3 regions of the Shinella sp. WSC3-e genome follow, and region 3 is predicted to be linked to each of the others. Evidence: predicted binding sites of a transcription regulator. Region 3 holds the regulator's gene; each other region holds the start of a gene.
What was found. Region 3 encodes PhoB, which activates phosphate uptake and scavenging genes when phosphate is short. Its sites were predicted from a motif close to TGTCATNNANCTGTCAT; they were not measured.

Region 1 (3,273 bases), 2.1 Mb from region 3:
GACCAGATGACGAGCGGGGTCTCGTGCTCCTTCTTCATCTGCTCGGGAGACCCCTTGCGCGAGGCGGTGATGCCCTTCATGTAGCCGGAATTCTTGTAGACCGTGTTGAGCGGCGGAAGGTGGTCGCCGAAGACGACGATGATCGTCTCGCGGTCGCGTTGCTTCGCCCAGTCCATCAGCATCTTCAGGCTGCTGTCGGCTTCCTTGACGCCCTGGGCGTAGCTTGCCAGCATGCGGTTGTCGCGGGCGTCGAGCCTGCCGTCGACCTTGATGTCGGTCTTCGCGTAGCGGCCGTCGTCATAGGGGCCGTGGCCCTGCAGGGTGACGGTGAAGAAGAAGAACGGGTCATCCTGCATGTCCGCCTGGCGGATGAGCTCCTTCGTCAGCGCCTCGTCGGAGGTGAAGTTGCCGCGCTTTTCCAGCGGGGGCATCTTCCCGACGTCCTTGAAGGTCTCGAAGCCGAAGGCCTTGTAGACGCTCGTGCGGTTCCAGAACCAGCCGGAGAACGGGTGAATGGCGCGTGCCGTATAGCCTTCGGCCCGGAAGAAGGTGGCGAGCGAAGGGATCGGCTTGCGCACATATTGCTGGTAGGGAATCGAGCCCATCGGCAGGAAGGCGTTGGAAAAGCCCGTCAGCGCCTCGAACTCGACATTGGCGGTCAGCCCGCCGAATTCCGGGGAGAAGACGCCGCCGCCCTGGTTCTCGCGGATCACCGGCATCGGGTCGGCCGAGAGCTTCACGCTTTCAAGGCGTGTCGGGTCCCACAGCGATTCGCTCATGACGACGATGACGTCAGGCTTGCCGCGGTGGCTCGTGCCGACCGGCATGGGCTTGGACGGGATCTTGTCGATCGCCTCGGTCATGTAGCCGGCAGGAGTCTGCACGTTGGCCATCGGCAGGTTGATGGCGAAGGCCATGACGAAGCCGTTGTGGCGATAGTTCTCCGCCTGGTCCCACATGATCGGGAAGACCTTCAGCCGGTCGCGGACCCAGGAGAACTCGTTGTAGTCCATGACGGAGACGAAGCCGGCCAGAAGCGGCAGCGCGACGGCAAGCCGCGTCAGGCGCTCCTTCTTCGTCAACGGCCGGAAACGGCGCCAGGCGAAGACCCAGAGGCTGACGAGGCCAACGACCGAGGCGATGACGGCGAGCGCGAGGAGGGCGGCCGTCCACGGCCGGTCCTGCACCAGCACCGGCATCAGCTCCAGGATCTGGCGGCCGAAGAGCAGGTCCGTCGGATAGAGCGGATCGGTGAGGAAGACCTGCTTCTGCTGGGAGATCACGCCCATCAGCACGACGAGCGGCGAGACGAGCAGGACGGCCTTGTGCTGGCGGCCGATCAGCGCGTCGATGGCGAGATAGAGCAGGAAGAAGACGCCGGTCGTGGTCCAGGCCGGTTGTCCGGGATTGGTGAAATAACTCCATGTCTGGTCGAGCGAGCCGCGCGTGACGAATTCGACGACGACAACGGTGAGGAGCGCGAGAAGCCCGGAAACGGCAAGCGAACGCAGGACGGCGAGCGCCTTGGCGTGACGCGCGAAGAAGCCTGCCTCGGCGGCGATCTCTTCGTTTGCATTGATCGCCACGGTGGCGGAGGTGAGCAGGGCCAAGGCCGTCTCCAGATTTCATGAAAGTTTCGTGTATCTGTCATACGGTTGTCATCTTGAACAGGAGATGAACGTTTTCTGCAACGTTCTTCCCCTGTTTTGGTTCCTGCGCCGCAGGGCCGTGGTAATGCGCCGAACCCCTTGAAAACCGGACATTTCCGCCGAAAGCGCCGGCAAAGGTTCCGCCCTTCATTCCCAAAACGCCCGTCATGCTCTAAAGAGCTTGTCGACCGTTCGAGAGTGCGACAGCGACGCGCGGCCGCAGGCTCGGGCACCAGCAGGAGATGGGTCCGCAGACATGACTTCCGATCAAGACATGACCTCAGATCAGGGCAGGGCGACGCTGCGCATCGCGGTTGCGCAATTGAACCCGACCGTCGGCGACGTCGCCGGCAACCTCGCCAAGGCGCGCGCCGCCCGCGAGGATGCCGCCCGGCAGGGCGCCGACCTGCTGCTCCTGACCGAACTCTTCATCTCCGGCTATCCGCCGGAAGACCTCGTGCTGAAACCCGCCTTCCTGAAGGCCTGCCGGCGCGCCGTCGACGATCTCGCCGCCGACACCGCCAGGGGCGGCCCCGGCGTCATCATCGGCTTTCCAAGGCAGGACGAGACTGGGCGCTACAACGCGGTCGCCGTCATCGACGGCGGCAAGGTGATCGCGGTGCGCGACAAGGTGGACCTGCCGAATTACGGCGAATTCGACGAAAAGCGCGTCTTCGACCAGGGCGCGATGCCGGGTCCCGTCAATTTCCGTGGCGTGCGCCTCGGCATCCCGATCTGCGAGGACATCTGGGGCGATCTCGGCGTCTGCGAGACGCTGGCCGAGAGCGGCGCGGAAATCCTGCTGTCGCCGAACGGCTCGCCCTACTATCGCGGCAAGGTCGACATCCGCCACCAGGTCGCCCTGAAGCAGGTCATCGAGACCGGCCTGCCGCTCATCTACGCCAACCAGCTCGGCGGCCAGGACGAGCTGGTCTTCGACGGCGCCAGCTTTGCCTTCAACGCCGACAAGTCGCTCGCCTTCCAGATGAGCCAGTTCGAGGAGACGATCGCGCTCACCACCTGGAAGAAGCATGCGGACGGCTGGGTCTGCGACGGCGGGCCGACGTCGCGCATTCCCGAGAAGGAGGAGGCGGACTACCGCGCCTGCCTGCTGGGCTTTCGCGACTACGTCAACAAGAACGGCTTCAAGAACGTCGTGCTCGGCCTGTCCGGCGGCATCGATTCGGCGATCTGCGCGGCGATCGCCGTCGATGCGCTCGGCGAGGAGCGGGTGCGCTGCATCATGATGCCCTATCGCTATACGTCGAAGGATTCACTGAAGGACGCGGCCGATTGCGCCCGGCTGCTCGGCTGCCGCTACGACATCGTGCCGATTGAGGCGCCGGTGACCGGCTTCCTCTCCTCGCTTTCGGAGCTCTTCGAGGGCACCGAGGAAGGCATTACCGAGGAGAACCTCCAGAGCCGCGCGCGCGGAACCATCCTCATGGCGGTCTCCAACAAGTTCGGCTCGATGGTCGTCACGACCGGCAACAAGTCGGAGATGTCGGTCGGCTATGCGACGCTCTACGGCGACATGAACGGCGGCTTCAACCCGATCAAGGACCTCTACAAGATGCAGGTCTATGCCATTTCGCGCTGGCGCAACGCACATGTGCCGCCGGGC
Region 2 (3,273 bases), on a different replicon from region 3:
GGCGATGCTGGCGGTGGCGCGGAAGAAACATGCCGGGGCGAGGGGGCTTCGCTTCCTGCTCGCCGATGCGGAAAATCCGATGGAGCCGGACGAGAGCTACGACGCGATCGTCTGCCGCCATCTCGTCTGGACGCTGACGACGCCGGCCGAGGCCTTTGCGGAATGGCACCGCATGCTGAAGCCCGGCGGCACGCTTCTGTTCTTCGACGGCGACTGGGCCGCGCCGACCCGGCTCGGCCGGCTGGCGAGCCGGGCCATCGCCGTCATCGACAGGGTCGTCGGCACCGATCCCCACTATGACGGGGCGATGAGCGCGCGCCATGCCGACATCATGGAGCGGCTGCCCTTCGGCGAGGGGCTGACCGTCGAACGCGTGCTGCCGATGCTGGCGGCGGCAGGATTCCGCGACATGACGATCGGCTCGCATGCGCCGATCGCGAAGGCCCAGCGCCGCACGGCGGACCTGCGCAACAGGCTGCGGACGCTGCTTTACCGCCGTTTCATCCTTTGCTGCCGGAAGCAGCCGCGTCCGGTTCCGGCTCCACCGTCAGCTTGACCCGGTCGGCGGCAAAGCGCGTGCGCGAGAACTGGATCGGAACGCCGTCGAGGTCGGTGTTGACCGCCGTCGCCACGAGGATGATCGCCCCCGGCGAGAGCTTCAGGTGGCGGATGTCGTCGCCTTCGGCATGGACGGCGGATATCTCGGTCGACCGGCGCACATAGTCGGACACGCCGAGCTCCTGGAAGGAAGCGGTGATGGAACGCGTCCTGTCGTAGGCCGCGTCGATCCCGGTAAAGCGATCGGCCGGGAAATAGTGCGTCCCGCAGGAGACCGGGCGCCTGTCGGCGCTGTTCACCGTTTCGAGCCGCACGCAGGGGACGCCGGGTGCAAGGCCGAGCGCCGCGGCGACGGCGGCGGGCGCGGCCTCCGTTGCAGCCGCGAGCAGCCGGCCTTCCAGATCGCGCGTCTGGTTGCCGAGGCCCTGCGAGAAGCGGGTGCGTCGGGAAATCGGGAAGCGCAGCCGGTCGCGCCGTTCGATGCGCGTGCCGATGCCCTGGATCGGCCGGACGATGCCCTCTTCCGCAAGCGCCGCCATGGCGCTGCGCACCGTGTGCCGGTTCACGCCGAAGCGGGCGGCCAGCGCCATTTCCGGCGGCATCATGCCGGTCTCGTCGAAGTCGCCATTGTTGATCGCCAGGCGCATGCGATCCGCGATCTGCCGCCAGAGCGCCACGCCCGATTGCCGTTCCACCATTTCCGCCCCCGCGAAACCCCTTGTCACATCACACTGTCACACCCTTGTCATTCCCGCCGATTAAGACGAAACTCAAGATGTTCGGTTGTCTATATTAATAGACATTTGGAGAAGAGGCAATGGCATCCATTCAGAAATCTGCCGAGACCGCCGAGGCGGGTGAACGACAGACGGCGATGGGCCTGCTCGCGAAGGCGAGCCGGGCCGAATTGCAGGCCGCATTCGACGCGCTCGACGACAAGCCGGCCGCCCAGCCCGTGCGCGGCCCGGAAACGGGGCTCGTCATGGTGCGCGGACGCATCGGCGGCGGTGGCGCGCCGTTCAATCTCGGCGAGGCGACGGTGACCCGCGCGAGCATCCGCCTCGACGACGGCACGGTCGGCCACGGCCAGGCGCTCGGCACGGATGGCGCGAAGGCGCGGCTCGCGGCGATCTTCGATGCGCTCTTCCAGCAGCCGGCCCGCAGGGCCGAGGTGGCGGCGCTGCTTGACGCCGTCGCCGCGCGCATCGCCGGCGAGGATGCGGAAAAGGCACGCCAGACGGCCGCCACGCGCGTCGATTTCTTCACCATGGTTCGCGGAGAGGACTGATGACATTGGATACGCTCGCCTTTGCCGGCGGTTTCAAGGAGCCGGTGTTCGAGGCGCAGGCCGCCTTCCGCACGCTGATGGACTGCATGGCCCGGCCGGGCACGATCGGCCGCATCGATGCGGCCGTCGTGCCGCCCGGGCCGCTGAATGCGACGGCCGGCGCCATCGCGCTGACGCTCTGCGACCACGATACCGCCGTCTGGCTCACCCCGGCGCTTTCCCGTTCGGCGCTGCCGGGCTGGCTCGCCTTCAATGCCGGCGCGCCGGTGACCGAAGAGCGGCAGAACGCACGCTTCGCCTTCGTGGAAAAGGACGCCATGCTGCCCAATCCCAGCCTCTTCGCCCAGGGCACGCAGGAATATCCGGATCGTTCGACGACGCTCGTGGTCGAGATCGCTTCCTTCGAGGGCGGACGGCCGCTCGTGCTGAAGGGGCCGGGCATCCGCACCGAGGCGGAGATCGCGCCGGTGGGCCTTCCCGACATGTTCCCGCATTTCTGGTCGGAGAACCGGCAGAATTTTCCGCGCGGCGTCGACCTGATCCTGGTCGCGGGCGAAGAGCTCCTCTGCCTGCCGCGCACCACCGCGCTTGGCGTGAAGGAGGCGTGAGACCATGTACGTTGCCGTCAAGGGTGGCGAGGCCGCCATCTCCAACGCCCACCGCCTTCTCGCCGATCGCCGTCGCGGCGATCGCTCGCTGCCGGCCATCGGCATCGAGCAGATCGTCGCCCAACTCGGCCTTGCCGTCGACCGCGTGATGGCGGAAGCATCGCTCTATGACCGGGCGCTCGCGGCGCTTGCCGTCCGCCAGGCCCGTGGCGACATGATCGAGGCGATCTTCATCCTGCGCGCCTATCGCACCACGCTGCCGCGCTTCGGCTATTCGAAACCCGTGGAGACCGGCGATATGATCGTCGAGCGCCGCGTCTCGGCCACCTACAAGGATTTGCCGGGCGGCCAGCTCCTCGGGCCGACCTTCGACTATACGCACCGCCTGCTCGATCCCTCGCTTTTGACGGACGAGGCCGTGGAGGCGCCGCTGGAGCGCGAGGAGGCTGGCGAGCCGGTCATGCGCGTCTCCGACATCCTGGCCGGTGAAGGCCTCGTCGAGGATGACGGCAGCCTGCCTGACGGCCACATCGCCGGCGACCTGACGCGCGAGCCGCTGGAATTCCCGATGGCGCGGGACCTGCGCCTGCAGGCGCTCGCCCGCGGCGACGAGGGTTTTCTGCTGGCGCTCGGCTATTCCACCCAGCGCGGTTATGCCCGCACCCATCCCTTCGTCGGCGAGGTGCGCATCGGCGCGGTCGAGGTGGAGCTGGACATGCCGGAACTCGGCTTTGCCGTCTCGCTCGGCCGCATCCAGGTGACGGAGTGCCAGATGATCGCCCAGTTCAAGGGTTCGGCGAAGAACCCGCCGCAGTTCAC
Region 3 (3,273 bases):
AGCAGGCGGCCCGCGTCTCGCAGCGCACCGCCATGTTCCACCTCGGCAACCTCGTCGAGGAGAACGACACCGACAAGATGTTCACCAATCCGGATGACCAGCGCACGCAGGACTACATCATGGGCCGCTTCGGCTGACGGCTGACGCTGAACCCCTGAACCCCGAGTGCATTAAGGACAAAGCCATGTCATCGAGCCATATCGTCTCCATCTACGACGAAGAACTGAAATACCTTTCCCGCCGCATCTCCGAAATGGGCGGCACGGCCGAGCAGATGGTGGCCGATTCCGTCCGAGCGCTCGTCACGACGGATGCCGCGCTGGCCCAGAAGGTCATCTCCGAGGACGTCATCCTCGACACCGCCGAACGCCAGATCAACGACAAGGCGATCGTCACCATCGCCAAGCGCCAGCCGATGGCGGCGGACCTGCGCGAGATCATGGGGGCGATCCGCATCGCCGCCGAGCTGGAGCGCGTCGGCGACCTCGGCAAGAACACCGCCAAGCGCGTCATCGCCGTCCAGAGCTCCGGCATGCCGCGCAAGCTGGCCCGCGGCCTCGAGCACCTCGCCGAGCTCGCGCTGATGCAGCTCAAGGAAGTGCTCGACGTCTACGCCACCCGCTCGATCGAGAAGGCCAAGGCCATCCGCGAGCGCGACGACGAGATCGATGCGATCTATACCTCGTTGTTCCGCGAGCTCCTCACCTACATGATGGAAGACCCGCGCAACATCACGCCCTGCACGCATCTCCTGTTCTGCGCCAAGAACATCGAGCGCATCGGCGACCATGCGACCAACATCGCCGAAACCATCTACTACATGGCGACCGGCTCGCAGCCGGAGGGCGAGCGTCCTAAGGACGATACCTCGACCTCCGTCGTCGCGGCCGGCGTCGCCGACGCGTCCGAGTAAAGAGAGCAGGATTCGCTTCATGGTGCCCAGAATTGCCGTCGTGGAAGACGAGGAGGCTCTCAGCGTCCTCCTGCGTTACAATCTGGAAGCGGAAGGTTTCGAGGTCGATACGATCCTCTCCGGTGACGAGGCCGAGATGCGCTTGCAGGAGCGCATGCCGGACCTCCTCATCCTCGACTGGATGCTGCCCGGCGTCTCCGGCATCGAACTGTGCCGGCGCCTGCGCCAGCGTCCGGAAACCGAGCGCCTGCCGATCATCATGCTGACGGCGCGCGGCGAGGAGAGCGAGCGCGTGCGCGGCCTTGCCACCGGCGCGGACGACTATGTGGTCAAGCCCTTCTCGACGCCGGAACTCGTCGCCCGCGTGCGGGCGATGCTGCGCCGGGCCAAGCCCGAGGTTGTCTCGACGGTGCTGCGTTGCGGCGACATCGAGCTCGACCGCGAGACACACCGCGTCCACCGCCGCACCCGCGAGGTCCGCCTCGGCCCGACGGAGTTCCGTCTCCTGGAATTCCTGATGACCTCGCCCGGCCGCGTCTTCTCGCGCTCGCAGCTTCTCGATGGCGTCTGGGGCCACGACATCTATGTCGACGAACGCACCGTCGACGTGCATGTGGGGCGCCTGCGCAAGGCGCTCAACTTCGCCAACATGCAGGACGTCATCCGCACCGTGCGCGGCGCGGGCTATTCGCTGGAGGCCTGAGCGAACGGGATTCCTCCCAAGGACGGAAATGGGCCCTCAGGGGCCTGTTTGCGTTTGTGCGGGGCCGGCGGATGAGGGGCTATCCTGCGCCGCAAACGAAAACGGACCCTTTCGGGCCCGCATCGCATGTCCTGCCGTGGGAAACGTTACCGCATCCGCCGGCGCTCGGCCGAGGGCTGGTAGGCGAGGCGCTGGTGGTAGGTGCAGTAGGGCGAGTTGTCCGGGGACTCGTTGCCGCAGAAGTGGAAGTCGTCGTTGAGCGGGTCGCCGATCGGCCATTTGCAGGTGCGTTCGGTGAGCTGGGTCAGCTCCAGCCGGCGCGACATCGGCACGACCACGTTGTTGCCGTTGGCCGGAACCGGGAGCTGCTCGGCCTGCGTCTCGAAATCGATCTCTTCCTTGGGGATGGTGTTGCCGGCCGGGCGGGCGACGGCACGGGTGGTGACCGGACGGGCCGCGAAGTTCGACGGGCGCGGCGTCGCCGGGGCCGGGCGCTTCGGGCGTGCCGCGGCCTGCGTGCCGCCGGCCTTGGCGCGGCCGGGCAGGTTCAGCCGGTGCACCTTGCCGATGACTGCGTTGCGGCTGACGCCGCCGAGCTGCGCCGCGATCTGGCTCGCGCTCAAGCCCTCGCTCCAGAGTTTCTTGAGTTTCTCGACGCGCTCGTCTGTCCAGTTCATGTTTTCGTCTCCGCTCGGCGCCCAGGATGCGGGAATCCCTCGTCGTGTTCCGGACGGGTCCGGAACCTGAACGCCCTAACTCTTTTGGTGACTAGTTCCGCCGCATGCAGTCTAGTAATTGGTCTTTAACCTAGAGACCGGTGGACTCTGTGACAAGAGTCGCCGGAATCCGGGCGAATCGATTTCGGAGTTTTCCCCAACTTGCTGGTCGGGTGTGACTCGATAGAGACACCTTCCGTGCGTGCCGCGAATCCTCACCTTGCGGGATGTTCAGCGCCATTTCGGGCGCGATTTTGTTGACATCCCAATGGGAAATGCCGATAGTGCGGCATGCCGCCGAAAGGCGGCTTTTGGTTTTTCTGAAGCCCGGAAAAGTCAAGCCGCATTCCTGTTTTTCCGCATCTCTTTTCGGAGGATCCGTGCATGGCCGATGTCGCGCCGCTCTATGAAACCTATATGCGTGCGCCGCTCAGGTTCACGCGCGGGGAGGGCGTGTGGCTGATCACCGAGGATGGCGAGCGATATCTCGATTTTGCCGCCGGCGTCGCCGTCAATTCGCTGGGCCATGCACATCCCCATCTCGTCGCCGCGCTGAAGGACCAGGCCGACAAGGTCTGGCACCTGTCGAACCTCTACGAGGTTCCGGGCCAGGAAAGCCTTGGCCGCCGGCTGACGGAGGCAACCTTCGCCGACAAGGTGTTCTTCACCAATTCGGGCGCCGAGGCGCTGGAATGTGCGATCAAGACGGCGCGGCGCTACCATTTCGCCAAGGGCCATGCCGGCAAGTACCACATCATCACCTTCGAAGGCGCCTTCCACGGCCGCACGATCGCGACGATCGCCGCCGGCGGTCAGGAGAAGTATATCGAGGGCTTCGGCCCCAAGGCGCCGGGCTTCCTCAAGGTTCCCTTCGGCGATATCGCGGCCGTCAAGGATGCGATCACCGAGGAAACGGCGGGCATCCTGATCGAGCCGGTGCA

Region 1: the regulator PhoB is predicted to act here: its motif matches at 1,646-1,662, upstream of AABF56_RS08795 (LTA synthase family protein).
Region 2: the regulator PhoB is predicted to act here: its motif matches at 1,291-1,307, upstream of phnF (phosphonate metabolism transcriptional regulator PhnF).

What each region holds. Positions count from the first base shown of each region.
Region 1 is NZ_OZ000530.1:1,738,721-1,741,993, reverse strand. It holds gene AABF56_RS08795 (LTA synthase family protein) at 1-1,610, opposite strand, end outside; gene AABF56_RS08790 (NAD+ synthase) at 1,924-3,273, shown strand, end outside.
Region 2 is NZ_OZ000531.1:783,692-786,964, reverse strand. It holds gene AABF56_RS26840 (class I SAM-dependent methyltransferase) at 1-556, shown strand, start outside; gene phnF (phosphonate metabolism transcriptional regulator PhnF) at 501-1,256, opposite strand; gene phnG (phosphonate C-P lyase system protein PhnG) at 1,376-1,846, shown strand; gene phnH (phosphonate C-P lyase system protein PhnH) at 1,846-2,454, shown strand; gene AABF56_RS26820 (carbon-phosphorus lyase complex subunit PhnI) at 2,459-3,273, shown strand, end outside.
Region 3 is NZ_OZ000530.1:4,335,684-4,338,956, forward strand. It holds gene pstB (phosphate ABC transporter ATP-binding protein PstB) at 1-137, shown strand, start outside; gene phoU (phosphate signaling complex protein PhoU) at 185-913, shown strand; gene phoB (phosphate regulon transcriptional regulator PhoB) at 933-1,616, shown strand; gene AABF56_RS21260 (GcrA family cell cycle regulator) at 1,763-2,293, opposite strand; gene AABF56_RS21265 (aspartate aminotransferase family protein) at 2,717-3,273, shown strand, end outside.